Regions from separate parts of the Cedecea selenatireducens genome, predicted to be linked through region 2. Evidence: predicted binding sites of a transcription regulator. Region 2 holds the regulator's gene; each other region holds the start of a gene.
What was found. The regulator Fur, encoded in region 2, represses iron uptake genes when iron is present. The targets are predictions, from matches to a motif close to ATAATAATGAGAACNACTATCAA.
Positions count from the first base shown of each region.

Region 1: the regulator Fur is predicted to act here: its motif matches at 2,128-2,150, upstream of ACE38U_RS00855 (TonB-dependent siderophore receptor).
Region 3: the regulator Fur is predicted to act here: its motif matches at 8,285-8,307, upstream of feoA (ferrous iron transporter A).

Region 1 covers NZ_JBHIKW010000001.1:181,313-191,383, forward strand. The annotation lists gene ACE38U_RS00845 (DUF6384 family protein) at 1-81, shown strand, start outside; gene treA (alpha,alpha-trehalase TreA) at 248-1,999, shown strand; gene ACE38U_RS00855 (TonB-dependent siderophore receptor) at 2,242-4,419, shown strand; gene ACE38U_RS00860 (GlsB/YeaQ/YmgE family stress response membrane protein) at 4,486-4,737, opposite strand; gene ycgR (flagellar brake protein YcgR) at 4,974-5,705, shown strand; gene emtA (membrane-bound lytic murein transglycosylase EmtA) at 5,706-6,317, opposite strand; gene ldcA (muramoyltetrapeptide carboxypeptidase) at 6,412-7,338, shown strand; gene ACE38U_RS00880 (potassium/proton antiporter) at 7,413-9,143, shown strand; gene dadX (catabolic alanine racemase DadX) at 9,858-10,071, opposite strand, start outside.
Region 2 covers NZ_JBHIKW010000009.1:71,106-81,176, reverse strand. The annotation lists gene ybfE (LexA regulated protein) at 77-355, shown strand; gene fldA (flavodoxin FldA) at 535-1,065, shown strand; gene fur (ferric iron uptake transcriptional regulator) at 1,345-1,791, shown strand; gene chiQ (ChiQ/YbfN family lipoprotein) at 1,890-2,216, opposite strand; gene chiP (chitoporin ChiP) at 2,263-3,669, opposite strand; gene glnS (glutamine--tRNA ligase) at 4,133-5,800, opposite strand; gene nagE (N-acetylglucosamine-specific PTS transporter subunit IIBC) at 5,979-8,003, opposite strand; gene nagB (glucosamine-6-phosphate deaminase) at 8,337-9,137, shown strand; gene nagA (N-acetylglucosamine-6-phosphate deacetylase) at 9,321-10,071, shown strand, end outside.
Region 3 covers NZ_JBHIKW010000017.1:20,395-30,465, forward strand. The annotation lists gene malP (maltodextrin phosphorylase) at 1-936, shown strand, start outside; gene malQ (4-alpha-glucanotransferase) at 946-3,024, shown strand; gene nfuA (Fe-S biogenesis protein NfuA) at 3,147-3,722, opposite strand; gene gntX (DNA utilization protein GntX) at 3,781-4,464, opposite strand; gene bioH (pimeloyl-ACP methyl ester esterase BioH) at 4,503-5,276, shown strand; gene feoC ([Fe-S]-dependent transcriptional repressor FeoC) at 5,319-5,555, opposite strand; gene feoB (Fe(2+) transporter permease subunit FeoB) at 5,565-7,883, opposite strand; gene feoA (ferrous iron transporter A) at 7,936-8,160, opposite strand; gene ACE38U_RS20190 (Tex family protein) at 8,611-10,071, opposite strand, start outside.

The DNA.
Region 1 (10,071 bases), on a different contig from region 2:
ATCGTGGGCAATAAACCAGCCAATCAGCTTACGGTGCGCTACAAACGCCCGGTAATGGACGGTCGAATTCTGAGCTGGTAATGCCATCCCATCACGCCTCGCTATGCGGGGCTTTTTTACGCCGGTAAATTGTCTGGTTTTTGCATTTTTATCGTCAATGACACCCGAAATTCGGAAAATTCAACTAAGGTTTTCAGGGAGTTGATCGCAACGTAGCGTGTTGCGTCCCGTCGAAGGAGAAGGAATGATGATAAAACCCGTTTTGCACCGGCCTCATGCGCTATGTCTTGCGGCCCAGATGGCCGTTGCCGGTGCCGTATTTGGCCTCACGCCGCTTGCTTCATTTGCAGCCCAGGAAACCGAACGCCCTCCCCAGCCTCAAACGCCCGACGAGCTTTTTGGGCCTTTGTTTATTGATGTCCAGACAGCGAAGCTATTCCCCGACCAGAAAACTTTTGCTGATGCGGTGCCTAAAGGCGATCCGCTGATGATCCTTGCCGATTACCGCATGCAGCGCAGGCTATCCGGGTTTGATTTGCGCCACTTTGTTGACGTGAACTTTATCCTGCCGAAGAACGAGGATAACTATAAGCCGCAGGAAGGAGAAAGCCTGCGGGAGCACATTAACGGGCTGTGGCCGGTGCTGACCCGCTCCGCCGACAGCACCAACAAATGGAACCCGCTGCTCCCGCTGCCAAAACCTTACGTTGTGCCAGGCGGCCGCTTCCAGGAGCTCTACTATTGGGATAGCTATTTCACCCTGCTGGGCCTGGCCGAGAGCGGCCGCTGGGACGATGTGCAGAACATGGTGGACAACTTCGCGCACGAAATCGATACCAGGGGTTATGTACCCAACGGCAACCGCAGCTATTATCTGGGCCGTTCGCAGCCGCCTTTCTTCGCCATGATGGTTGAACTGCTCGCGCAGAATAAAGGCGACAGCGTGTATACAACCTATTTGCCGCAGCTGAAGCAAGAATATAGCTGGTGGATGGAGGGCAGCGACGGCCTGAAGCCAGGCGATGCTCATGAGCGCGTTGTTAAGCTTAAAAATGGCGCCCTGCTCAACCGCTACTGGGATGATAAAGACACGCCGCGCACCGAGGCTTATCTCGACGACGTTACCACGGCGAAGAGTACGCCAGCACGTGCGGCAACCGATATCTATCGCGACCTGCGAGCCGCCGCGGCATCCGGCTGGGACTTTAGCTCACGCTGGATGGACAATCCGACGCAGCTCGGTACGGTCAGAACCACAAGCATCGTGCCCGTTGACCTTAATGCGCTACTTTATCAACTCGAGAAAACGCTCTCTCACGCCAGCGAACTGGCAAAAGATAGTGCGGTAGCAGAGCGCTATAAACAGGCCGCCGATGACCGTCAAAAAGCCATTGAGCAAAACCTGTGGAACGCCAAAGAAGGCTGGTATGCGGACTACGACCTTAAGAGCAATACGGTTCGCAATCAGCTAACCGCCGCCGCGCTGTTCCCTCTTTATGTGCATGTCGCCTCGCAGGACAGAGCGGATAAAATGGCGAAGGCTACGCGCCAGCATCTGCTCAACGCGGGCGGGCTGGCCGCCACCAGCGTCAAAACCAGCCAGCAATGGGATGCGCCAAACGGCTGGGCGCCGCTGCAATGGGTGGCAACCGAAGGCCTGCAAAACTACGGGCACAAAGATTTGGCGCTGGAGGTGAGCTTCCGGTTCCTGAGCAACGTGCAGAACGTCTACAACAAAGAGCAGAAGCTGGTTGAGAAATACGATGTCACCACCAGCGGAACAGGCGGCGGCGGTGGCGAATACCCACTGCAGGACGGCTTCGGCTGGACTAACGGCGTCGCGCTGAAAATGCTCGACCTGCTCTGCGATAAAGAAAAGCCCTGCGACAATGCCCCGGACAAGCTGCCTTCGGCAACCCCCGGCCCGGTAACCAATCCGGTTAAACCGGCGGCAGAGAAAACAGCCACACCGCCCGCGGCAGACAAGCCAAAGCAGTAAAATAACGGCGGCTACGGCTGCCGTTACCTCAACTTAATCATTTCATTTAAAACAATAAGCCCATGAAATCATCAGTAATTTCATGGGCTTTCACGCATAAAAAAGCGCAGTATCGCTTGTATCAGCTAATAATAACGATAATAATTCGCATTCGAAATCGCATGTAGAAACCGCGTTTTCCCGTCGCAGGCCGACGGAGGAATTCCATCAGGATGATGACCTCAATACTTCCGGACAAAAAAATGATAAAGGCTTTTACCGTAAAGCGCTCCGCTTTACTCTGCGCGCTTGCTCTCATCGCCCCTTTTTCTTCATCGGCTGAAGACACGCTGGTTGTCACCGCCAAACCTGCCGATACCGCAACCTCTCCAACGATGGGTTACACCGCCACCACAACCCGCGGTGCAACCAAAACCGACGAGCCGCTGATAACCACCGGGCAAAGCATTTCCGTGGTGACTCGCCAGCAAATGGAAGACCAGGGCGCGCAGACCATTAACAGCGCGCTGAACTACACGCCCGGCGTCTTTACCGGTTTTGCCGGCGGCGCAACTCGCTACGACACCGTTGCGCTACGCGGTTTCCACGGTGGTGACGTAAATAACATTTTCCTTGATGGTCTGCGCCTGATGAGCGACGCGGGCAGCTTTAACGTCGTGCAGGTCGATCCGTGGTTCCTGGAACGCCTTGATGTCATTAAAGGCCCCTCTTCCGCACTTTACGGCCAGACCGTACCGGGCGGCCTGGTGATGGAAACCTCGAAACGCCCGCAGTTTGTTGAAGAAGGCCACGTGCGGGCGATGTACGGCAATCACAATACCAACGGCACGGCGTTTGATTACACCAACGCGATTAACGACCAGTGGGCCTTCCGCATCACCGGCCTGACCAAAAATAGCGATACGCAGTATGAAAACACGCGCGACGAGCGCTACGCCATTTCGCCTTCTCTGCTGTGGCAACCTGACGACGCTACGTCTCTGGTGCTGAGAGCTTACCTGGAAAAAGATCCGTCCGGCGGCTTCCACGGTTCCGTTCCGGGCGACGGCAGCCTCTATACCACAACGGGACGCAAGCTGGATACCGGGTTCTCTGATGTGCAACCGGGCGATGACGCCTTCAAGCGCCACCAGCAGATCTACAGCTACGAGTTTGCTCACGCCTTCGACGATGTCTGGTCGTTCCGCTCGAACGCCAGCTATACCCACTCTAACGTGGCGCTACGCCAGGCCTATCAGATTGGCTGGGCGGACACCGCTCACAATGAACTTTCGCGCTATTACAGCAGCGAAAACTCCTCGCTGGACGCCTGGGCCATCGACAATCAGCTGGAAGCCGACTTCGCGACCGGCGAACTGCAGCATAAAGTGGTGCTTGGCGGTGAATATCACCGGTTCACCAACGACCTGACGGACGGGACTGGCTACACCACCAAACTGAACCCGTGGACCGGCGTGTCCGGCGGCATTGGCGGTTACTATTATTACGATCCACGTGACCCAAGCTACGCGACGATCAATCAGGGACTGCTGGTCAAAGCCGGCCGCCGCCAGTACGAGCAAACCGGGGCGTACCTGCAGGATGAAATGAAGTGGGACCGCTGGCATATGACGCTGTCTGGCCGCTACGATCATCTGGTCACCAAAAGTCACCTGGTGGCGACGGCGATCGATAGCGACGTGACGGACAACCGCAACGACAACCACTTTAGCGGCCGCGCTTCCCTGCTGTACGCTTTTGATAACGGTATTTCTCCGTATGTGAGCTACAGCCAGGCCGTTACGCCGCAGGTGCTTTCCGATGCCGAAGGCAAGCTGCTGAAACCTACGACCGCCGAACAGTACGAAGCCGGGGTTAAATACCAGCCGGCTGGCACCAGCGATCTGTACAGCGCCGCCGTTTACGATCTGACCCAGAAAGACGTGGGCAACCGTAACGTTCAGGGCGGATATTTTGAACCCGCGGGCAAAGTACATTCGCAGGGGCTGGAGCTGGAAGCACGTACTCAGCTAACGCCACGCCTGTCGACAATCGCCAGCTATACGCTCAACCGCGTACGCTACAAAGACGCCATTGATGGCAACGACGGCAACACGCCATACGTCACGCCAAATCAGATGGCTAGCCTGTGGAGCACGTTCAAAGCCGATTACGGTATCAGCCTGGGCGCGGGGATTCGCTACATCGGCAAACAGTGGGCCGACAACGAAAATACCCTGCGGGTCCCTTCTGCAACGCTGCTGGATGCCATGGTTCGGGCAGATATGGGGGCATGGACACCGTCGCTGAAAGGCGCGTTTGTACAGCTTAATGCGACCAACCTGACGGGCCGTGACTATGTGGCGGGCTGCTACGGGACGGGCTATTGCTATTGGGGTGCGGAACGTTCGGTTATTGCGACCGTGGGTTATGATTTCTAATCTCGTCATAAAAAGCTAAACGTAAAAACGGCCCCGAAGGGCCGTTTTTTTGTAATGAATGACTTTCTACCGTCGTACCATCCTGAAAATAGCCAGCACAATAATGGCGCCAATCACCGCCACAAAGAAACTCGGCCAGTTAAAACCGGTTACCGGTCCGCCAAGGTGCAATGCCGTCGCTACCCAGCCGCCGACTACCGCGCCCACGATCCCCAGAATACAGGTGAGGATAATGCCGCCGCCGTCTTTGCCAGGCATAATAAACTTAGCAATCACTCCCGCGATGAGACCAAAAATAATCCAGGCCAGGATACCCATTTTAGAACGTCCTCTTCTACATTGTGAGCTTTAGCAGGCTCGCCTGGCGCTCTCTGCGCCCCTGCCAGCGGCCTACTGTCAAAAAGAGTATAGTTCGGTTGCAGAAAAATGTGATGAATCTCACCTGGTTATGTTCATTTTCAGGCAAAAAAATTCAAAAATTTGTATTAAGTTTTGCCCGATTTTGCCGATAAGCTTCGATACCACAACCTGAAAACACAACAAGGACTTGAGCCTTGAGTCACTATAACGAGCAGTTCCTGAAGCAGTCTCCTCTGGCAGTATTAGGTGTGCTACGCGACTTACACAAACAGCAGGTTCCCGTCAGGCTGGAATGGTCTAACGGGCAGTTCATCAGCAAGATTCTCGAGGTCTCAGCGGACCGCCTGGTGCTGGACTTTGGTAGCCAGTCGCAGGAAAACCTTTCCGTGCAAAAGGCCACCCACATTGAGTTCATCGCTGAAACGCAGGGGGCAAAAGTTGAATTTAGTTTGCCCGGCCTGAAGGCGACGGATTATCAAAATCTGCCGGCGTTCACTACGCCGCTGCCGCCGTCGCTGTGGTTCGTGCAGCGCCGGGAATACTTCCGCATTACCGCCCCAATGCAGCCGCAGTATTACTGTCGCACCGAACTGGCCGATGGCTCTGAGTTTGCCTTCCGGCTTTGCGACCTGTCGCTCGGCGGCATGGGCGCGTTGGTTGACGGCTCATTGCCCCCAGGCCTCGCACCCGGCCTGCGTTTTGGCCGCGTAGAGATGGATCTCGTGGAATGGGGTAAGTTTTACTTCGATATGCAGCTGGTGATGGTTTCGGAGCGCAAGGTGGTGGACAGCAAAAATGAAACCATTTCAACGCCGCGCTTAAGCTTCCGTTTTTTAAACGTCAACCCGGCGGTAGAACGTGAACTGCAAAAGATTATTTTCTCGCTGGAGCGGTCGGCCCGGGAAAAGGCCAACCGCGTGAAGTAATTAAATAGCGTTCATGGCCCGCGTCACCTTGTACAGGTAGCGCGGTGCCTGCGGCGCAGGATGATTGGTGGCGATATGCTGATAGAACTCGTCCGGGCTCAGGCGATTTATCTTGTCTATCGCATCCTGCCTGTCGGAATCAAAGGTTCTTAATAGCGCCCCCGCCCCGTTCACGTAAGAGACAATCAGCGCGTACTGCATCACCTGCGGGTCGTTGATCCCACGCAAAATTCCGTGTTCAAGAATACTCAGGTAGGCCGTGCCGATATCAATGTTGCGCGCAGGATCCCGCAGTTCACTGTTCGATGGCTGCCCGCTGAAGCCCTGATTGCGGTATACTTCTCTTCCCGCCGTAGAGGCCTTGATTTGCATCAGCCCGATGGCGTTCGAAGCGCTGACCAGCTGCGGATTGCCGCCGGACTCCACCGCGATAATCGCGGTTATCAATCTAGGGCTTACGCCCCATTGCTGCCCGGACTGCTCGGTGATGGGCATCCAGTTCAACGCCCGCTGGGTGGGAATAGTCGGATCCCACGGGGCCTGCTGCTGCGGTGAATGGCTGGAACAGCCGGCCAGAAACAGCACCAGAACGATAAACCATCTTAATTTCACGCATCTATCCTTATTGATGTGCTCGCCATAACGGCGATGACAAGCGCTCTCGATAGCGGCATGATAACCAATTCATATTCAGCAAGGAAATGCCATGTCTCTGATTCATTTAATCGCCCCATCCGGTTACTGCATTAATCAGCAGGCCGCGGCCAGGGGCATCCGCCGGCTGGAAGAGAACGGGCATCAGGTGGTTAATCAGCAGGCGGTCACAAGGCGTTTTCAGCGTTTTGCGGGAACGGATAGCGAACGACTGGCGGAGATTAATCAACTGGCAACGCTGCCGCCGGAAACCGATATCGTGCTCGCGGTGCGCGGCGGCTATGGCGCCAGCCGCCTACTGGAAAACATCGACTTCTCACGCCTGGGCGCAGCGCTGCGAGCCAGGCCGCAAATCATCTGCGGCCACAGCGACTTTACCGCTATCCAGCTAGGCCTGCTGGCGCAGTGCGGTACAATCACCTTCAGCGGCCCCATGCTCGCCGGGAATTTCGGCGCCGAGGAGATGGACGAGTTTACCTGGCGTCACTTCTGGCAGGCGCTCAGCGAACCTGAATTTACCGTCAGTTGGGCAAGCGATGCCCCTGCCGTGCAGGCAAGCGGGACGGTGTGGGGCGGTAATCTGGCGATGCTGATTTCGCTGACAGGTACGCCGTGGCTGCCAACGATTGAGGGCGGCATTTTGGTTGTCGAAGACATCAACGAACACCCTTTCCGCGTCGAGCGCATGCTGCTGCAGCTTCACCATGCGGGCATTCTCTCTCGCCAAAAAGCGATTGTTTTAGGCAGTTTTAACGGCGCGACGGCAACCGACTATGACGCAGGGTATAATTTTGAAGAGATGCGCCAGACCCTGCAGAAGCGTTTACAGGTTCCTGTTTTACACGGCCTGCCGTTTGGTCACGAACCCCAAACCGTCACCCTGCCTCTCGGGGCGTTTGGCGAGCTTATTCATGACGGCGAAACGGCGCGTCTGACGTTAAGCGGCCACCCGGTTCTCGGCAAAAGAAACCCACTTTAAGCGCCTTTTTTGGGCGTTTAATCCACAGATTACATGTTAAAATTCCGCGACATAGATTAAGGAGATGAATGATTTTGGACGCAGGGGCGATAGTCAGTCTGTTTATTTTGGGTTCCGTTCTGGTAACTTGCAGTATCTTATTAAGTTCATTCTCCTCTCGTCTGGGCATTCCCATTCTGGTTATCTTTTTGGCTATCGGCATGCTGGCCGGTATCGACGGACTGGGCGGTATCCCGTTTGATAATTATCCCTTCGCCTATCTGATCAGTAACCTGGCGCTGGCGGTTATCCTGCTTGACGGCGGCATGCGAACGCAGGCGAGTTCATTTCGCGTTGCGCTCGGCCCCGCGCTTTCACTGGCAACCGTTGGCGTATTAATTACCTCCGGCTTGACCGGTGTTGCAGCCGCCTGGCTGTTCAACCTGAACCTTATTGACGGCCTGCTTATCGGGGCCATCGTCGGTTCGACCGATGCTGCGGCGGTCTTTTCGCTGCTCGGCGGTAAAGGCCTCAACGAGCGCGTGGGCGCAACGCTTGAGATTGAGTCGGGCAGTAATGACCCGATGGCGGTGTTTCTCACCATTACGCTGATTGAGATGATTCAGCAGCACCAGACAGGCCTGAGCTGGATGTTCCTGGTGCATATCATTCAGCAGTTCGGGCTGGGGATAGTGCTTGGCCTTGGCGGCGGCTACCTGCTGCTGCAAATGATTAACCGCATCACCCTGCCTCAGGGGCTGTATCCGATGCTGGCGCTGAGCGGCGGCATTATGGTGTTTGGCGTGACGACGGCGCTGGACGGCAGCGGCATTCTGGCGGTTTACCTGTGCGGCTTTGTGATGGGCAATCGGCCTATTCGCAGCCGCTTTGGTATTCTGCAAACCTTTGACGGGCTGGCCTGGATGGCGCAAATCGGTATGTTCCTGGTGCTTGGCCTGCTGGTGAACCCCTCTGACCTGCTGCCGATTGCGGTGCCTGCGCTGCTGCTGTCAGCGTGGATGATCTTCTTTGCCCGGCCGCTGTCCATTTTTGCCGGCCTGCTGCCCTTCCGGGGCTTTAACCTGCGTGAGCGTGTGTTTATCAGCTGGGTTGGGCTACGCGGCGCCGTGCCTATCATTCTGGCGGTCTTTCCGATGATGGCCGGGCTGGATAACGCCCGCCTGTTCTTCAACGTCGCCTTCTTCGTGGTGCTGGTTTCACTGCTGCTGCAGGGAACCTCCCTCGGCTGGGCGGCGAAAAAAGCAAAAGTCGTGGTACCGCCGGTCGGCTGGCCGGTTTCCCGCGTAGGGCTGGATATCCATCCTGATAACCCGTGGGAGCAGTTTGTCTACCAGTTGAGCGAAGAGAAATGGTGCGTGGGTGCCGCCCTGCGTGACCTGCATATGCCTGAAGAGACGCGTATTGCCGCGCTGTTCCGCGATAACGAGCTGCTGCACCCGACGGGCAGCACCCGGCTTCGCGAGGGCGATGTGCTCTGCGTCATCGGTCGCGAACGTGACCTTCCCGCACTCGGAAAGCTGTTTAGCCAGTCGCCGCCCGTGGATTTGGATCAGCGCTTCTTTGGTGACTTTATTCTGGAGGCCAGCGCCCAGTTCTCCGACGTGGCGACCATTTACGGCCTGACGCTGGATGAAGAGGTCAATACCCAGCAGTCGCTCGGTGATTTTGTGCTGGGGATGCTCGGCGGCGCGCCGGTTGTCGGTGACCAGGTTGAGTTCGCCGGTATGATTTGGACGGTGGCGGAGAAAGAGGACAACCTGGTACGTAAGATTGGTGTCCGCGTTGCCGGGGAAGAAGAGGAGTAGCCTCTTCTCGCCTCAACGGGCGCTTTATCTTAGTCACAAATACCCATAATTATGCAGTGCTGGCTAAGGTTCCGTTCACTTCCTGTCCTGCTTCACATGTCACCACCAAACCGGTGAACGACTCGGGGAAGTCACCGTCACTTCCCCGAGACCCCGGACTCCCGGCCAAATAAATCGACCGCTAAAGCGGCAGACCTCCGTTTTATCTCCCAGTCCTGGGTCGGCTGAGATGCGTTCCCGACGCTCTCAGCCTCCGGCCGTTCCCGACGTCCGGACCCTGGCCAGTCGGAGAGAAAACGGAGGCGATTTAAGCCGGAACCGAGCCTCGCTTCAAGCTTATAGCCACGCTGAACATAAAAGTCGCTGCAAGTTCCACAGCTACGACCTTGTTCCCGGCTCTCATCGCCCCCGGTTATGACCCAACTCAGGCGGGGTTGAGCTGCCGGGAGCAGCGAAAGAGAGCGATCGTCGGGAACGAATCGCGAACGACCCCGAATGTTTGGGTGATAGCCGGTGGGTTTACCGCTTCAGCGGCGATGAGCTCGCCGGGCGCCGGGGCTGTTCGGGGGATGGCGTTATCCCCCGGACACGTTCACCGTGATCTGAATGTGCTGGGGAAACCAATTTACGGGTGAACGTAACAAATACTGGGCTATACAGCTCTCCCGGGATATTTGGAAAGAGAAACAGGTAGAAGAAATAGCCCCTGGAACATTAACTCACCACCACCGGCACTCGCGGCGCTAACGCGCACATCAGCTCATAACCGACCGTACCAGCGGCGCTGGCAACGTCATCAATTTTGACGTTTTTGCCCCACATCTCGACCGGGCTGCCGATGCCAGCCTGCGGGCATGGCGTCAGGTCCACGGTAATCATGTCCATCGACACTTTTCCTACCACTCTGGTCATCACGCCGTCCACCATC
Region 2 (10,071 bases):
GCTGATGTATGATGGCGCGCTTAATTGCACCGGCACCCTGCCCCTGCAGCCAGAATTTCCTGTCAGTATCCTAATCATGGCAAAAGAACAAACGGACCGTACTACATTAGATCTGTTCGCGGACGAGCGTCGCCCCGGGCGGCCTAAAACCAATCCGCTCTCGCGCGATGAGCAGCTGCGTATTAATAAACGCAATCAGCTTAAGCGCGACAAAGTGCGTGGTTTGAAGCGAGTTGAGCTAAAACTGAACAATGATGCGGTCGACGCCCTCAACCAGCTTGCCGACGCCCGCAGCATCAGTCGTAGCGAACTGATCGAAGAGATGTTGCTCGAGCAGCTTAAAAAGCTGGGATAGCGCTTTCTGTTGCCCTGCCCGTCATCTGAAATCTCAAAAGGGTGAGCAAAACCATGTTGCAGACTGTGCACCCCGCCGTGATAGCTGTTTCCGCTGGTGGAGCTGTTCTGCTATGATTGCCCTATACGTGGGCATTGAACGGCCAGCATACTATTAAGTTTCAAGAGGTTATTTTACTCATGGCAATCGTAGGCATTTTTTTCGGCAGCGACACCGGTAACACCGAAAATATCGCAAAAATGATTCAAAAACAGCTCGGTAAAGACGTTGCTGAGGTGCATGACATTGCTAAAAGCAGCAAAGAAGATCTCGAAGGTTTCGACATTCTGTTGCTCGGCATCCCAACCTGGTACTACGGCGAAGCGCAGTGCGACTGGGATGATTTCTTCCCTACTCTCGAAGAAGTCGATTTCAACGGTAAGCTGGTTGCGCTGTTCGGCTGTGGTGACCAGGAAGACTACGCGGAATACTTCTGTGATGCGCTGGGTACCATTCGCGATATCATCGAACCGCGCGGCGCCGCTATCGTAGGCCACTGGCCGACCGCGGGCTACCACTTTGAAGCGTCAAAAGGCCTGGCAGACGACGACAACTTTGTCGGTCTGGCCATCGACGAAGACCGCCAGCCGGAACTGACCGCCGAGCGCGTTGAGAAGTGGGTCAAACAGATTTCTGAAGAACTGAATCTGGCCGATATTATTAACGCCTGATTTGTCTGGCGCAAATGCAGCGTTTGCGCCATCTTGATAGCTTGTAGCAATGAAAATAATTGCTACAAGTTTGTAACTTTCTCGTACATCCCTGTACAATGTCTTCCTGACAGCTTGGCTGATAATTACTGTAAATGGCGACGCCGCCACGATTTTTCAGCCTCATTTTGCACCATACTTGCGGTTCCCATTTAGAAGCAGCAGTTCTATAATGAGACGCATTACTCTTTACGCTCACTGCAGTTTGAGCGAATCGTTAAGCAACAGGACACTTTCCGCATGACTGACAACAATACCGCATTAAAGAAGGCCGGCTTGAAAGTCACGCTTCCGCGATTGAAAATCCTCGAAGTGCTGCAAGAGCCGGTAAATCATCACGTCAGCGCGGAAGACTTATATAAACGTCTGATCGACATGGGCGAAGAAATAGGCCTGGCGACGGTCTACCGCGTGCTGAACCAATTTGACGATGCCGGGATCGTGACCCGCCATAATTTTGAAGGCGGCAAGTCCGTTTTCGAGCTGACCCAGCAGCATCACCACGATCACCTTATCTGCCTCGATTGCGGCAAAGTAATCGAGTTCAGCGATGATTCTATTGAATCGCGCCAGCGTGAAATTGCCACACGCCACGGTATCCGCCTGACTAACCACAGTCTCTATCTGTACGGACACTGTGCCGAAGGCGACTGCCGCGAAGACGACACCGCGCACGATCCTAAATAAGTAATCCGCATTAACGAACGCTGCCGAACAGGTGGCGTTTAAAAGCAAAAACCGGCAGGTTTCCCTTGCCGGTTTTTTTATTGACTGAAAAAACGTAATCAGCTGTTATTCGCGCGAATTTCTTGCCAGATTTTATCGCAGCGAACCTTCGCGGCTTCATCATTCCCGCTCTTTCTTGCCTGAATGCATTTCTGATAATCCAGCACGCTCACGGTCTCTTTTTCAACAAACGCTTTGTGCTGTTTTTCCTGGCGCAGTACGTTCAGCACGCTCTGGCAGGCTTCGATTTTATCCGGGTTGCCTTCTGCGGTATTGATACAAGCGCTGTAAGCCTGCTTCAGATGTGAATCTTCCGGCGGAGCCGGGGGCTGAACGCAGGCGGAGAGCGTGAAAGCCACGGCGGTAACCAGCAGGATTTTTTTCATGTTCAGTTCCTTATAAAAAACGGGCGCTTGCGCGCCCGATTTAGCATTAGAAGATGGTGAACGGAGCAATAACGATAAATTTCACGTCACGCTCATCCTGGAACATGTTGCCGTAACCACCGCCCCAGCTTGGGATATCGGAGTGGTTGTCGTACTGAGTGAAGTGCAGTTTGAACAGCGTACCTTTCGCACGGCCTTCCTGCACGGTGTACATTGCGTCGAGGCTGTATGAAGACTCTTTGATCTTGTTGGATGCGATATCCTGACGGTTACCGGAAGCATCAAGCGCCCATGTGGCTGGTTTTGCATCCCATGCATAAACATAGGAGCCCCCAACAGCCCAACCCGGCAGATTCCAGTTGCTCAGGTCATACATTGCGCCGAAGAACACGGCTTTTTCGCCGTTGGCGTTGAAGTCAGAACGGTTATCCCACCACACATCGAGACGGCCGTTTGAAGAGGCATAGGTTGGCGTCATACGCTGCAGGAAGTAACCCTGCTGGCCTTCTGCCTTCACCATGGTCCCTTCCAGACGCAGGTCAACCTGGCCAATTTTGTAGCCTAAGGTCAGCGCCTGCAGCCACGCGGTACCGTCATAAATATCGTTGATGGTGTTGTTAGAGGCTTTATCACGGGTGCCGTAGAACTGGTAGCTGGTGCTCAGCGGGCTGCCTGCAACGTCAAATTTGTAGCTCGCTTTCGCGAAGTACTGGTCAACAAAACCTTCAGCCTGACCAAATGCCCCTTCCAGAATCAGGTCATTTTTGAAGTCATATTTCGCGCCGATGGAGTGCAGATAATCAACTTTGGTCTTTTTGTCGTTCTGGTAGAACTTGTCCGTTTCCAGATGCCATGGAGCCTTGTACTCGTTGGTCCACATGTAGGAGAAGCTCAGCGCACCTGCATCGCCATAGTCGAATGCCGCCCCAGCTTCAGCCCCCTGATAGGTACCAGGCATGAAGCTCCAGTGTGGCGCTAACAGCGTTTGGCCGGTTGGCTGGATATAACCCGCACGAGCCCAGACCGGGCCGTACTTAAATTTAGCGGCCGCTTTATAAAGGCTGATGCCGCCTTTATCGCCGGAGTAGTCTTCGCTGTAGCCTTTGTTTTTAGAGGAGAATGCGATTTCGTTTGGGTGGCCGCTGGCGCTGTCTTCGGCCATCTCAATGGCGGTGAAAGCGGCGATATCCAGGCCAAACATGTCGGCTGCGTAGCCGGACTGGAAGTCCAGGTTAGCGTTCCAGGTTGAGTGTGACAGGTTAGTTTTGTACTTACCGTCGGTCACATCTTTACGGTCACGTTCGCGCTGCCAGTAATAGACGCCACCGGTCAGCGTTGAGTCATCAACAAAGCCCGCAGCGCTAACCTGCGGAGCCACTACAAAACCTGAAAGAGCGGTAACGCTTGCAATAGCAAGAGCAAGCGCACTACGTTTGCCACTAAACGTACGCATAGTTAAATTCCTCTTTGACGTAAAAATCATCGTCTGACGTGAAAAGCGCCATTGACGAAAAAAGTAAAATTGCCCAAAGGCTAAAAGCGGTTTCTACCTGACACACCCGCATTACTGCTGCTCATAGACTATTTTTCGCGACGCGAATTATCAATGACTTTGTATCAGAGATTTCCTGGAGTATGACAGAGAGCACATAATCTATGTGCATTTGTAACAAAATCGCTCAGCAGATGCTTAGCCCGCAATCCGATTAATTAACCACATAAAATTCTTTTGAGAGCGCTTTCATTATAAGCATCAGGATATTACGGAGAAGAGATGACTGAGTGCGAGGGAATGATCTGAAGAGTGTAAATGAGAATTAATTCGCATCGCGAATGTGTACTGCTCGTTAATACCAGGTAACCAGAAAGAAAAAACGCCGCATTGAGCGGCGTTTTTATCAGACGATTAACGGCAATTATTCGCCGATTTTAGCCCAGGTATCGCGCAGGCCAACGGTGCGGTTAAATACCAATTTTTCGGCCGTCGTGTAACGGCTGTCGAGGCAGAAGTAACCTTCACGCTCGAACTGATAAGCCTTACCTTTTTCTGCGTTCTGCAGGCTTGGCTCAACGAAGCCCTGACGAATAACCAGTGAGTCAGCGTTAATGGTCGACAGGAAGTCCTCCGCAGCGCCTGGGTTTGCAACGCTGAACAGGCGGTCATACAGGCGGATTTCAACCGGCAACGCATGTGCGGCGCTCACCCAGTGAATCACGCCTTTAACTTTGCGACCGTCTGCCGGGTCCTTGCTCAGGGTTTCCGGGTCGTAGGTGCAGTAAAGCTCGGTGATATTGCCTTCCGCATCTTTTTCAACACGCTCGGCTTTGATCACATACGCATTACGCAGGCGAACTTCTTTACCCAGCACCAGGCGCTTGTACTGCTTGTTCGCTTCTTCACGGAAGTCAGCCCGGTCGATATAAACCTCACCGCTGAACGGCACTTCACGGCTGCCCATCTCAGGTTTGTTCGGATGATTAGGCATGGTCACCGTCTCTTCTTCACCCTGAGGATAGTTAGTGATGATAACTTTCACCGGATCCAGCACGGCCATCGCACGCGGTGCGTTCTCGTTGAGATCGTCACGGATGCAGGATTCCAGAGAAGCCATTTCCACGGTGTTGTCTTGCTTGGTCACACCAATGCGCTTACAGAATTCGCGAATAGAAGCTGCGGTGTAACCACGGCGGCGTAGGCCCGAAATAGTCGGCATGCGCGGGTCATCCCAGCCTTCAACAATCTTCTCGGTCACCAGCAGGTTAAGCTTACGCTTGGACATGATGGCGTATTCGAGGTTAAGGCGAGAAAACTCGTACTGGCGCGGGTGAGCAGGAATAGTGATGTTATCCAGCACCCAGTCATACAGACGACGGTTATCCTGGAATTCCAGGGTACACAGCGAGTGGGTGATCCCTTCCAGCGCATCAGAAATGCAGTGGGTGAAGTCGTACATCGGGTAGATGCACCACTTGCTGCCGGTCTGGTGGTGGTCGGCAAACTTAATGCGGTACAGCACCGGATCGCGCATCACGATGAATGGCGAAGCCATATCGATTTTAGCACGCAGGCAGGCGGTACCTTCGGCGAACTCACCGTTGCGCATTTTCTCGAACAGCGCGAGGTTTTCCTCAACGCTACGATCGCGGAATGGGCTGTTTTTGCCAGGCGCGGTCAGGGAACCACGGTATTCACGAATTTGTTCCGGGCTCAGCTCATCAACATAGGCCAGACCTTTATTAATAAGCTCAACGGCATAGTTAAACAGCTGGTCAAAATAGTCAGACGAATAACGAACGTTACCGGACCAATGGAAGCCCAGCCATTCAACGTCATGCTTGATGGACTCTACGTATTCGATGTCTTCTTTTACCGGGTTTGTGTCATCGAAACGCAGGTTGCACTGCCCCTGGTAGTCCTGGGCAATGCCAAAGTTCAGGCAAATAGACTTGGCGTGACCAATATGCAGATAGCCATTTGGCTCAGGCGGAAAACGGGTGCAAATACTCGTGTGCTTACCGTTCGCCAGGTCTTCATCAATAATCTGACGAATAAAGTTAGTTGGGCGGGCTTCAGCCTCACTCATCGCGGGTTCCTCAAAGCGTGTACCTTAGTTAACGGTGCATGATCTAATAAGCGGCCCCGGGAAACAACCTTTAGTTGCATAAATTAGGGTTGTTCATGCCCGGTTAACGGCAGGCAATAAAAAAGCGGCTGACGATTTACGCCAGCCGCTTAAGGCACAAATGCTTACTCAGGAGCGATTACTTGCCTTTAATCTCATACAGTGGCGTTTGACCGGCAACCACCTGACCTTTCGCCTGGATAACCAGACCGCTGAAGTCGTCGATGTTGCTGCAAACAACCGGGCTAATCATGGAACGAGCGTTGGCGTTCAGGAAATCAAGATCCATTTCCAGAACCGGCTGGCCGGCAACCACTTCCGCACCCTCTTCCACCAGACGAGTGAACCCTTTACCACCCAGAGCAACGGTATCGATGCCCATGTGAACCACAATTTCAGCGCCTTTTTCTGTTTCGAGGCAGAAAGCGTGGTTGGTGTTGAAGATTTTCACAATCGTACCCGCAGCAGGAGAAACCACGGTTTTGTCGGTTGGCTTAACGGCCACACCATCCCCTACTGCTTTGCTGGCAAACGCTTCGTCAGGAACCTGATCAAGCTCAACCACTTCGCCAGTGACCGGAGAAACCAGAGCCGCAACGGTCGTACTGGTGGCGTTTGGAACCGCCTGTGGTTTAGCAGCAGGCGCTGGCGCTGTGCCAGCAACAGGCGCGGCTGCTTCTACGGTGCCTGCAGTTTTCATTGCGTTAGCAATTTTTTCTGCAGCAAAGCCAACGATGATTTGCACGCTGGTTTTGTTCAGGCGGATAACGCCCGTTGCACCCAGACGCTTAGCCAGCGCTTCGTTTACTACGGAAGAGTCTTTCACGTTCAGACGCAGACGAGTGATACAGGCATCAATACCGGTCAGGTTAGCAGAGCCACCGACCGCAGAGATGTACTGACGAGCCAGGCCGGAAACGTCCTGATTCGCATCGCCGCTCACATTCACGTCCTGACCATCAGCTTCATCACCGGCTACCGCCAGTTCACGGCCAGGGGTCAGCAGGTTGAATTTAGTGATGGTGAAACGGAATACCACGTAGTAGAGAACGAAGAACACCAGACCCTGAGGAATCAGCATCCACCAGTGGGTTGCCAGCGGGTTACGGGACGAAAGCACCATATCCACCAGACCCGCGGAGAAGCCGAAGCCAGCAATCCAGTGCATGCTTGCCGCGATGAACACGGAGATACCGGTCAGCACTGCGTGGATCAGGTACAGTACCGGAGCAACGAACATGAAGGAGAATTCCAGCGGTTCGGTGATACCGGTGAAGAACGCAGCGAAGGCGGCCGCCATCATAATACCGGCAACTTTTGCTTTGTTTTCAGGACGTGCACAGTGGTAAATAGCCAGCGCTGCACCCGGCAGGCCGAACATCATGATCGGGAAGAAGCCCGCCTGGTAACGGCCGGTGATACCGACAACCGCTTTACCTGCTTCGATGGACTGAGCGCCACCCAGGAAGTTAGGGATGTCGTTAATGCCGGCAACGTCAAACCAGAACACGGAGTTCAGGGCGTGGTGCAGACCAACCGGGATCAGCAGACGGTTGAAGAACGCATAGATACCTGCGCCTGCAGAACCGAGTTTCTGGATGTGCTCACCGAAGTTCACCAGACCGTCAAAGATCATCGGCCAGATGTACATCATGATGAAGGCAACAACGATCATCAGGAAGGAGGTGAGGATAGGGACCAGACGGCGACCGCTGAAGAACGACAGCGCTTTCGGCAGCTCAACGCCGCTGAAGCGATTGTACAATTCCGCAGAGATAATACCGACCAGAATACCCACAAACTGGTTTTCAATTTTACCAAATGCCGCTGGAACCTGATCCACCGGAATTTTCTGGATCATCGCAACCGCTGCCGGTGAGCAGAGGGTGGTCAGAACCAGGAAGCCAACAAAGCCGGTCAGCGCTGCTGCGCCGTCTTTGTCTTTAGACATACCGTAAGCGACGCCGATGGCGAAAAGCACGGACATGTGATCGATGATTGCGGAACCGGATTTAATGAAGAGCGCCGCTAGTGCGTTGTCTCCACCCCAACTGACTGGGTCAATCCAGTAACCAACCCCCATTAGTATTGCTGCTGCTGGCAGTGTAGCCACCGGCACCATAAGTGCCCGGCCCACGCGTTGTAGATAACCTAGAATACTCACTTTATTCCCCCTATGAGACCCCGTTAAGGCTCGCTCAAGCAGTGTTTTTATTGTCTTACTTACATTGAATACACGGCGACGATTCACATCACACGCTGAAGTGTGAAAAAAATTAATTCGTACCGCAAATTAAACGCACCTTTTTTGTGACATTTATCACCAAATATCGCTTCAACCCTCCCCTCTTACTGGCTATCTCCGAAAACTTATTTTATGATTCAAAAAATCAAGGCGGATTGATCCCTGTCGGTTCAGTATAAAAGTGGTTTACCCTTATGCTTATCGAGATCGATTCAGCTAACCCTATTTTTACTCTTAACTACGAGGTGAATGATGAGACTGATTCCCCTGGCTACCCCGGCACAAGTCGGCAAATGGGCAGCTCGCCATATTGTAAACCGCATTAATGCATTCAAACCGACCGCAGATCGTCCTTTCGTTCTGGGTCTGCCAACCGGCGGTACGCCGCTGGAAGCTTACAAAGCTCTGGTTGAGATGCATAAAGCAGGCCAGGTTAGCTTTAAGAACGTCGTTACGTTCAACATGGATGAATACGTCGGCCTGCCGAAGGAACATCCGGAAAGTTATTATACTTTCATGCACCGCAACTTCTTTGATCACGTTGATATCCCTGCGGAAAACATCAACCTGCTGAACGGCAACGCGGAAGATGTTGATGCAGAATGCCGCCGCTACGAAGAAAAAATTCGCTCCTACGGCAAAATCCACCTGTTCATGGGCGGCGTGGGCAACGATGGTCACATCGCGTTTAACGAACCAGCCTCTTCCCTGGCTTCCCGTACTCGTATCAAAACCCTGACCCATGACACCCGCGTGGCAAACTCCCGCTTCTTCGGCGGCGACGTAACTCAGGTGCCAAAATATGCGCTGACCGTGGGCGTGGGTACGCTGCTGGACGCAGAAGAAGTGATGATTCTGGTACTGGGCGGCGTGAAAGCCCAGGCGCTTCAGGCGGCCGTTGAAGGCAACGTTAACCATATGTGGACCATCACCTGCCTGCAGCTGCATCCGAAGGCGGTCATTGTTTGTGATGAGCCATCCACGATGGAGCTGAAAGTGAAAACGTTGAAGTACTTCAACGAGCTGGAAGCAGAGAATATCAAAGGTCTTTAAGGCCCGATTGATCATTGGCGCGCCTCAGGCAACGATAAAACGCCCGAGGGCGTCAAAAGAGAAATGAAGGAAACCAGACTTCTGGTTTTTAGCAGACAGTCATAAAGAGGAAGGATGTCCATCTTCCCTCTTTATTAGCGATCTTAAAGTCTTAAAGCACGACGTTATTACCGGGGGTAGGATATGTATGCATTAATCCACGGTCGGATTTATACCGGCCATGAAATTCTGGATGACCACGCGGTAGTCATTACCGATGGCCTGATTGAGCGTGTTTGCCCTGTTGATGCACTGCCAGCAGGGGTTGAAACGCGCGATGTGGGCGGTGCCGTCATTGCCCCCGGCTTTATTGATGTTCAGCTGAACGGCTGCGGCGGCGTGCAGTTTAACGACACCGCAGAAGCCGTTTCGGTTGAAACGCTGGAAATCATGCAGAAAGCGAACGAACGCTCCGGCTGCACCAGCTACCTGCCTACGCTTATCACTACCAGCGACGAGCTGATGATGCAGGGCGTGAAAGTCATGCGTGAATACCTGGCAAAACACCGCCACCAGGCGCTGGGCTTACATCTTGAAGGTCCATGGCTCAACATCGTAAAAAAAGGCACGCACAATCCTGGCTTCGTCCGTAAACCGGACGCGAAGCTGGTTGATTTCCTGTGCCAGAATGCCGACGTCATCACCAAAATCACCCTCGCCCCAGAAATGGTTGAGCCGGAAGTGATTCAGAAACTGGTTGCGGCGGGCATTATCGTTTCCGCAGGTCACTCCAATGCGACCCTTAAAGAAGCCAAAATTGGCTTCCGCGCCGGGATCACCTTCGCGACACACCTTTTCAACGCCATGCCTTATATTACCGGCCGTGAACCGGGCCTTGCGGGCGCCATTTTTGATGAAGCTGACGTTTACTGTGGCATCATTGCCGATGGCCTGC
Region 3 (10,071 bases), on a different contig from region 2:
TTGGAGAAGCACGCCGATAACGCCAAATTCCGCCAGACCTGGCGCGAAATCAAATACCAGAACAAGGTGAAGCTGGCGGCCTTTGTGAAGGCTCGTACCGGGATTGTGATTAGCCCGGATGCGTTGTTCGATGTGCAAATCAAGCGTTTGCATGAGTACAAGCGCCAGCATCTCAACCTGCTGCATATCCTGGCGCAGTACAAAGAGATCCGCGAAAACCCGAAAGCAGACCGCGTGCCGCGCGTTTACCTGTTTGGCGCGAAGGCAGCTCCGGGATATTACCTGGCAAAAAATATTATCTTTGCGATCAACAAGGTGGCCGAGGCGATCAATAACGATCCGCTGGTGGGCGACAAGCTGAAGGTCGTTTTCCTGCCGGACTACTGCGTGTCTGCGGCGGAAATCATGATCCCGGCGGCCGATATCTCCGAGCAGATTTCGACCGCGGGCAAAGAAGCTTCCGGCACGGGCAACATGAAGCTGGCGCTGAACGGTGCGCTGACGGTGGGCACGCTGGACGGCGCCAACGTTGAAATCGCTGAGAAAGTGGGTGAAGAGAATATCTTTATTTTTGGCCACACCGTCGAGCAGGTTAAAGCCCTGAAAGCCAAAGGCTATGACCCGGTGAAATGGCGCAAAAAAGATAAAGTGCTGGATGCGATCCTCAAAGAGCTGGAGCAGGGGAAATACAGCGAGGGCGACAAACACGCCTTTGACCAGATGCTGCACAGCATCGGCAAAGAGGGCGGCGACCCTTATCTGTTGATGGCGGACTTTACCGCCTACGCCGAAGCGCAGAAGCTCGCCGACAAGATTTATCTCGACCAGGAGGCGTGGACGCGCGCGGCCATTCTGAACAGCGCCCGCTGCGGCATGTTCAGCTCCGACCGCTCAATTCGCGATTACCAGCAACGTATCTGGCAGGCAAAACGCTAAGGGAGTGCCATGGAACGCAAACGTCTTGATAGCGCCGCGCTGGCGGCCGGTATCAGCCCGAACTACATCAATGCCCATGGCAAACCGCAGGATATTCCTGCCGAGACAAAGCTGCGCCTGCTCGAGGCCATGAACCGCACCGTTGTGCCGAAGCAGGTACCCACGCCGGTGCCCGTTGTGCAGGTTTTCACCGCGGGACAGCGGATGCAGCTGGCGCTGGAAGGCGAAGGGGAGTTTAGCTGGCAGCTGACTACCGAAGAAGGATATGTCCATCACGGGCATGCCTCCGGCGGTAAGAAATTATCGCTGCCGACGAAGCTGCCGGAGGGATATCACTCTCTGGTGGTGACCCAGCAAAAGCAAAGCTGGGCTAGCCGCATTATCGTCGCGCCGCCGCGCTGCTATGAGCCCGCTGCCTTGCTGCAGGGCAAAAAACTGTGGGGCGCGTGCGTGCAGCTGTATACGCTGCGTTCTGAGGCGAACTGGGGCATCGGCGACTTTGGTGACCTGAAGCAGATGCTGGCGGATGTGGCAAAGCGTGGCGGGGCATTTATCGGCCTCAACCCGATTCATTCGCTTTATCCTGCGAACCCGGAAAGCGCCAGCCCGTACAGCCCCTCGTCTCGCCGCTGGCTGAATATCATCTACATCGACGTTAATGCGTTAGAGGATTTTCAGAGCAGTAAAGCGGCGCAGGCGTGGTGGAAAAAATCCGCCGTCCAGCAACGGCTAAAAGCCGCGAGAGATGCCGAATGGGTGGATTACTCCGCCGTCACGGCCCTTAAAATTGCGGCACTGCGTCTGGCGTGGCAGCAATTCTCGCTGCGTAAAAGCAATGATGAGCAGGTTATCGAGTTTGACCGCTTCATCGCTGAAGGCGGTGAAGGACTTTTCTACCAGGCCGCCTATGATGCGCTACATGCCAGTCAGGTTAGCGAAGATGTTGGCCGCTGGGGCTGGCCGGTGTGGCCTGAGGGCTATCGTGATGCCCACAGCCCGGAGGTCAAAAAGTTCTGCGAGGTGCATCGCGATGAGGTTAACTTCTGGCTTTGGTTGCAGTATCTCGCCTGGCGTCAGTTTAAGGCGTGCTGGGATGCCAGCCAGCATGACGAGATGCCGATTGGCCTCTATCGCGATCTCGCGGTGGGCGTGGCGGAAGGCGGATCTGAAACCTGGTGCGACCGTGAACTTTACTGCCTGAAGGCTTCTGTCGGTGCCCCGCCGGATATTCTTGGCCCGCTGGGGCAAAACTGGGGCCTGCCGCCAATGGACCCCCATGTCATGGTCGCTCGAGCCTATCAGCCTTTTATCGAGCTGCTTCGCGCCAATATGACCCACTGCGGCGCGCTGCGTATCGACCACGTGATGTCGATGCTGCGGCTGTGGTGGATCCCTTACGGCGAAACGGCGGATAAGGGCGCTTACGTCCAGTATCCGGTCGACGATTTGCTGTCTATTCTTGCGCTTGAGAGCCAGCGTCACCGCTGCATGGTGATAGGTGAAGACCTTGGCACGGTGCCGGTTGAAATCGTCGGCAAGCTTCGCGACAGCGGCGTTTACTCTTACAAAGTGCTGTACTTCGAGCACGACGGGGAGAAGCAGTTTAAGGCGCCGGCTTCATGGCCGAGGCAGTCGATGGCGGTCGCCACGACGCACGACCTGCCAACGCTTCGCGGTTACTGGAACAGCGGAGATTTAACGCTGGGTAAAACGCTGGGTCTCTATCCGGATGAAGAGGTGCTGGCGGGGCTGTATGAAGACCGTGAGCGAGCTAAACAGGGCTTGCTGGAGGGGTTGCATAAGTACGGCTGCTTGCCGCAGCGGGCAGGGCATAAAGCAGCATTAATGACGATGACCGACACCCTCAACCGTGGCATGCAGCGTTACATCGCCGACAGCCATAGCGCGTTACTGGGGCTGCAGCCGGAGGACTGGCTTGATATGGCCGAGCCGGTGAATATTCCAGGGACCAGCGATCAGTATAAAAACTGGCGTCGGAAGCTAACCCGCTCGCTGGAGGCGATGTTTGCCGATGAACGAGTGAACAGGCTGCTGAAGGATTTGGATAAGCGGCGTAAGAAAGCGTAATTTGACGACCCTCACCCTAACCCTCTCCCTGGAAAGGAGAGGGAACAGCATGGTGAAACCTACGAGATCTCTTTCCTCCCTCTCCCCTTTGGGGAGAGGGCCGGGGTGAGGGGTTTATCTAATTAGTAATAAGAGTGCTCACCGCGCTGGTGTTCGGTCAGATCACGAACGCCTTTCAGCTCAGGGAACTCAGCCAGAAGCTGTTTCTCGATCCCTTCTTTCAGCGTTACGTCGACCATAGAACAGCCGTTACAGCCGCCGCCAAACTGCAGGATGGCATAGCCTTCGTCGGTAATTTCCATCAGCGTGACGCGGCCACCGTGGCCAGCCAGCTGTGGGTTAACGGTGGCCTGCAGCATGTACTCAACGCGCTCCATCAGCGGTGCATCGTCAGACACTTTACGCATTTTCGCGTTAGGCGCTTTCAGCGTCAGCTGAGAACCGAGCTGATCGGTAACGAAGTCGATTTCGGCGTCTTCGAGGTAAGGGGCGCTCAGCTCATCGACATAGGCGGTTAACTGCTCAAACGGCAGCGCCGTGTCGGTCGCTTCAACCGCATCCGGCGGACAATAAGACACACCACACTCCGCATTCGGGGTGCCAGGATTGATTACGAATACGCGGATTTGCGTCCCTTCTTCCTGATTTGCCAGCAGTTTGGCAAAGTGGGATTGTGCAGCATCGGAAATACGGATCATAACGATTGCTCAATAGTTGACTATTTTAGTCGGTTATAATACGCCCATCGTCGAGGGTCTACAAGGTTCGACACAGGCACCATACCTGGACAGTCGCCGCGCCCTGCTTTTTCAGCAATCGCGCTATCTCCGCAACAGTACTACCCGTCGTCACGACATCATCCACAATAGCCATATGGCGACCCGACACCGGGATTTCAACCCTAAAGATGCCTTTCAAATTCCTCTTTCGCTCTTTGGCCGTTAGCGTGTGCTGCGCCGGTGAAGAACGTATGCGTTTGATGGCAAAAGGGAAATAATTGCAACCCAGCCAGCGAGCCAGTGGGGTAGCAATAAGTGCGCTTTGGTTGTAGCCCCGCCGCCACGCTCTGGCGTGATGTAAAGGCACGCTCAGCACGCTATCGGGCAGTTGAATACGTCCCTTTCGCCTGGATGCTAAAATGCGCAGCAGCAGCAGGCGTGCCAAAGCCGGGGCGAGCGAGGGCGTACCGGTAAATTTCAGGTGATGAATCACTGTGCTTAGCGGCGGCAGATAGTCGGTCACGTAGGTTATTGCGTCCCACTCGGGCATTCGCTGCAGGCAGCGACCGCAGGGCAAACTCCCGCTCAGGGCCGGCAAACCGCACTGTGGGCAGCAGGCCTGTGGCTGAACGAGCGAAGCGGTGCAGCATGAGCAAACTCCCCAGCCTGGGCAGGCAAGCGGTAACTGGCATAGCCAACAGCGGCCAGGGATTGTTAGCATAGCGCTCTCCTTGCTGATGAAAATGAGAACGGTAACCGATGAGCGACCTGTGGTGGCAAACAAAAGGTGAAGGGAATAACGATCTTGTGCTGCTGCACGGATGGGGGCTGAATGCCGGGGTATGGCACAACATAGAAGCCGAACTTGGCTCGCATTTTCGGCTGCACCTGGTCGACCTGCCGGGATACGGCCGGAGCAAAGGTTTTGCTTCACTGACGTTAGAGCAAATGGCTGACATTGTGCTGGCTCAGGCTCCTGAGCGGGCCATCTGGTTAGGCTGGAGTCTTGGCGGGCTGGTGGCTAGCCAGATAGCGCTTGCCAGGCCCGATCGCGTAAAGGCGCTGGTGACGGTAGCCTCCTCGCCGTGTTTTACCGCCGCAGAAGGATGGCCGGGCATTAAACCGGACGTGCTGGCCGGGTTCCAGCGGCAGCTAAGCGAAGACTTTCAGCGCACCGTTGAGCGCTTTTTGGCGCTGCAAACCCTGGGCACGGAAACGGCGCGTCAGGATGCTCGCCTGCTTAAATCTATTGTTCTGGAGCAGCCAATGCCGGATGTGGATGTGCTCAACGGCGGTCTTGAGATCCTGAGAACCGCCGACCTGCGTGCGGGTCTTGCAGAATCAGTTGTACCTCATTTGCGGCTGTATGGCCGGCTCGACGGGCTGGTTCCACGCAAAGTGGTTCCCCTGCTTGATGTCCTGTGGCCGCACTCCAGTTCACTTATTTTCGACAAGGCCGCACACGCGCCCTTTATCTCGCATCCGGCGGAGTTTTGCCAGGCGGTGCTGGAGTGGGAACAGCGTCTTACATAAAAGACGGGCGATAAAAAAGGCGGGGATGGCCCGCCTTCTCTCCTACCTCAGAGCCCAAAGTTCCCGGGCGCACTTTTTCCCCTCAGGGCAGCTTTTACAGCTCCCCGTCAGGCAACTGCTCGGGTCTTCGCTGATGCGCATTGCTTTACCCATGGCTTCCAGGCGATCGAGCATCGCGGCCACCAGCGGCAGGGGCGTAGCAAGCTGCTGGCTTATCTGTTTCGCTTCCAGGCGGCCCTGAAGCGCCAGGGCGTTACGGATATCAATCAGGCTTGCCATAATCGCTCCTTAGTGACAGTCGCCGGCGCTGCTTTGACAGCAGGATGACGGCGTTTTTCTGGTAGCCAGCAGTGAGACATCAACGCGGCTGCGGGCCCGGCGCAGGCCTCCCAGCAGCAGGACGTTGAACAACACGACCGCTAAAATACAGATCAGGCTGAACCTTGGATGTTCGCTGAAGGTGACGCTTTGGTAATACAGCGTAGAGAGCGAGTAGGCGATGTTCAGCCCCCAAAGTACCGAGAATGTCATCCAGCCCCGGCTTGATTCGCGGGCAATCGCGCCCATTACCGAGATGCACGGAATATAGAGCAGGACGAAAATGAGATAGCTGTAGGCGGCGGCTTCGCTACCAAACTTGCTGCTCATGACGCCCATCGGCCCGGAGGACATTTCGCCGTCGCCTTTACTGGCCTCAATCGGGTTCGCCAGCACGCTCAGACTAAAGGTGTTTTTCAGCCCCTGCCAGGTTTCATCGGCGGCGGCACCCAGCTCATCAAGCAGGTTAAAGCTGGCGGCATCAAACTCCTCGTTGTGGATATCTTCGGCGGTATAAAGGGTATTCAGCGTACCGACGACCACTTCTTTTGCCATCGCGCCGGTAAACAGCCCAACGGTGGCCTGCCAGTTGTCGTCGTGGACGCCAATCGGCTTAAGCAGGGGGGTCAACACCCGGCTGACGGAGGCAAGGGCGGAGTCATTTATGTTATCCACCGGCTTGCCGCTAAAGGAGAAGCTGTTCAGTGCGCCGATGAAAATACTCACAATCACGATGACTTTACCGGCGCGAAGCACGAAGCCTTTCAGGCGCTGCCAGGTCTGTAACAGCAGGCTTTTGAGGTGAGGGACGTGGTAAACCGGCAGCTCCATCACGAACGGTGAAGCTTCGCCGCGCATAATTGTGTGCTTCAGCATCAGGCCGGTAAGAATGGCCATTACGATGCCGAGGATGTAGAGCGAGAACACCACCAGCGCGCCTTGCTGACCAAAAAATGCGGCGGCAAATACCGCGAAAATTGCCAGGCGTGCGCCGCAGGACATAAACGGCGCCATCATGATGGTCATCAGCCTTTCGCGCGGAGCGTCAAGGGTACGGGCGCCCATCACCGAAGGTACGTTGCAGCCGAAGCCAACGATCAGCGGCACAAACGATTTACCCGGCAGCCCCAGCGACTGCATCAGGCGGTCCATCACGAAAGCCGCCCGAGCCATGTAGCCGGAGTCTTCGAGGAACGACAAGAACAGGTACATCATGCCGATTTGTGGCACCAGAGGCAGCACGGTGTTGATCCCGCCGCCGATGCCCTGGGCCAGGAATATGGTCAGCCAGTCCGGGAAATGCAGCGTATAGCCAAGCCATTGAATGCCGTGAATAAATATCGCCACCGAGCCGGCGTCAAAAATAGGCTGCAGCGCCCCGCCGATGTTAATCGCCAGCAGGAACATCAGGTACATCACCAGCATAAAGATCGGCAGGCCGAGGTAGCGGTTGAGAATGATTTTATCCATCGCCACCGTCAGGTGGTTCGGCTCGGCGGTCATGCTGTTGCTGACCGCGTCGCAGACTGAAGCGATGCTCTGGTAACGCGCATCGGCAATCAGCAGGGCAGGATCGTCAACGGTTTCTGCGAGGCGCGCGCGGGCAGCGTCAAGTTTGTCTGTGGCATTGCCCGCATAAGCGAGGCTGTAGATATCACCTTCCAGCATCTGCAGCGCCAGCCAGCGGCGTTGTTCAACCGGCATTTCCTGCGGCATGTCCGCGGCCAGGCTTTCCGCCTCTTGCAGTAAAACCTGCGGATAGTGGACCAGTTCGCTTTTTTGGTTGGGCTGTTTGCGGTCAATGGCGAGCTTCAGGCTTTCAATGCCGCGCCCGCGGGTGGACACCAGCGGCACGACCGGGCAGCCAAGACGGGCGGCGAGCGCGTCGATGTCGATGCGAATGGCCTGCTTCTCGGCGATATCCAGCATATTAAGCGCGACCACGCACGGAATGCCCAGTTCGAGCAGCTGCAGCGTCAGGTAGAGGTTGCGCTCAAGGTTTGAAGCATCCACCACGTTAATGAGCAGGTCGGCGTCGCCGCTGAGGATGTAATGACAGGCAATTTGCTCATCGAGCGAAGTCTGCGACGAAATGGTTGTGAGCGAATAGGTGCCGGGCAAATCAACCAGCGTTACCTGGTGCTCAAGCGTGGAAAACTGACCTTCTTTGCGTTCTACGGTGACGCCAGCCCAGTTTCCCACGCGCTGGCGGGCACCCGTCAGCTGATTAAAAAGCGTGGTTTTGCCCGAGTTGGGGTTGCCGATTAAACCTATGGTTAAGTTTTTCATTTTGTTCGTGGACTTCGTTGAGTTTGCAAAAAGCGCGTACGCTCACCCGTCGTTAAACGACAGCTTCGATATTCACCAGCGCGAGATCTTTTTTGCGCAGCACCAGGCTTACGCGGCGAGTTTCGATATGAATAGGATCGCCCAGAGGCGCCACGCGAACTACGTTAAATGAAGATCCCGGCAGCATGCCGAGCGACAATAATTTCTGGCGATAAGCCGGGCTGATTTCATTGGCGAAACCGGTAATTTTCCACGCGCTATTCGGTATGAATTGCATAGGACCTACTTAGAGCTGGGCTCTGCATTGACGCTGACTGAATGAAGGCTTTATCCGCGAGCTATGCGCACGATAAAAGCTGATTACGGCATCGGAAGAAAGAGAAGAAATATCGTTCAACACAATGATAATGAGAATGGTTAACGTCGACAATATTTATTTTTCTTTCAAAATTTTACTGAAATTCTTATTTAAGGGGCATTTAGGGCGCGTGGATTATTTATGGGGTTGCGAGATGTTTTGATTAATTGACTGAAAATTATAGTGATACTTTAATCGTGAAGAAGCGAGAGTGTTATTTTACTATTAACGATGTTACAGGAGTGATAATTACTGGTTTCTTAGTAGGATAAATATTGAAAATTGATTTAAATCAAAATTAAGTTATTTTTCTGCTTCTGGCAGGGCGGTGAAAAATAAATCCTCTCCCCGAAGGGAGAGGAAAGACAATTAACGCTTTTTGCCCATTGCCGCAGCCAGGGCATCCATCATGGCGCTATTTCCACCGCTGGCGTTGTCACGCCCGCGTGGTTTTTGCTGCGCTGCCGGTCTGCCTTTTTGCTCGCGAGGGGCGTTACCGCCGTTACCGCGACGGCTGCCGCTCTCGCCCGGCTGTTCGTCGAGGCGCATGGTTAAGGCGATGCGTTTGCGCTGCAGGTCAACCTCAAGCACTTTGACCTTCACGATATCGCCCGCTTTCACCACTTTGTGCGGATCGTCGATGAACTTGTCGGACAGCGACGAGATGTGAACCAGCCCGTCCTGATGCACGCCAATATCCACAAACGCACCGAAGTTGGTGACGTTGGTCACTGCGCCTTCCAGCACCATGCCCGGCGTCAGGTCGTTCATGGTTTCCACGCCTTCGGCAAACTGTGCGGTTTTAAACTCAGGGCGCGGGTCGCGGCCCGGCTTTTCCAGCTCTTTAATAATGTCCGTCACGGTAGGAACCCCGAAACGCTCATCGGTGAACTGGCTGGCTTTGAGGTCGCGCAGCTCGCTGCTGTTGCCCATTAGATTCTGCAGCGCCTGCTGGGTTGCGGCCAGGATGCGTTCGACTACCGGATAGGCTTCCGGGTGAACGGTAGAGGCATCCAGAGGGTTATCGCCGTGGTTAATACGCAGGAAGCCCGCGCACTGCTCGAAGGCTTTTGGCCCCAGGCGGCTAACTTTCAGCAGCTGCTGGCGGTTCTGGAAGCGGCCGTTTTCGTCGCGCCAGGTGACGATATTCTGCGCCATCATGCGGGTCAGGCCGGCAACGCGGGTTAGCAGCGGCACGGAAGCCGTGTTCAGATCCACGCCAACGGCGTTTACGCAGTCTTCGACTACGGCGTCCAGCTTCCTGGCCAGCTGAGTCTGGCTGACGTCGTGCTGATACTGGCCCACGCCGATAGATTTCGGGTCGATTTTCACCAGCTCGGCCAGCGGATCCTGCAGGCGGCGGGCGATGGAGACGGCCCCGCGGATAGAAACGTCCAGGTCAGGGAACTCCAGCGCTGCCAGTTCGGAAGCAGAGTAGACGGACGCGCCCGCCTCGCTGACGATAACTTTCTGTGCGGTGACTTTCGGGAACTGTTTTTGCACATCCAGGAAGAAGCGCTCGGTTTCGCGGGATGCGGTACCGTTACCGATAGCGACCAGCTCGACGTTGTGCTTCTCGCAAAGTGCAGCCACGGCGACGGCAGCTTTTGCCGCCTGGCCGGTATGCGGATAAATGGTATCGGTGGCAACCAGCTTGCCGGTGGCGTCAACCACCGCGACCTTCACGCCGGTACGCAGGCCTGGATCGAGTCCCATCGTGGCGCGCAGGCCAGCCGGTGCCGCCATCAGCAGGTCATGAAGGTTACGGGCGAAGACGTTAATCGCTTCGTCTTCCGCGCGTTCGCGCACGGTGCCCATCAGCTCGGTTTC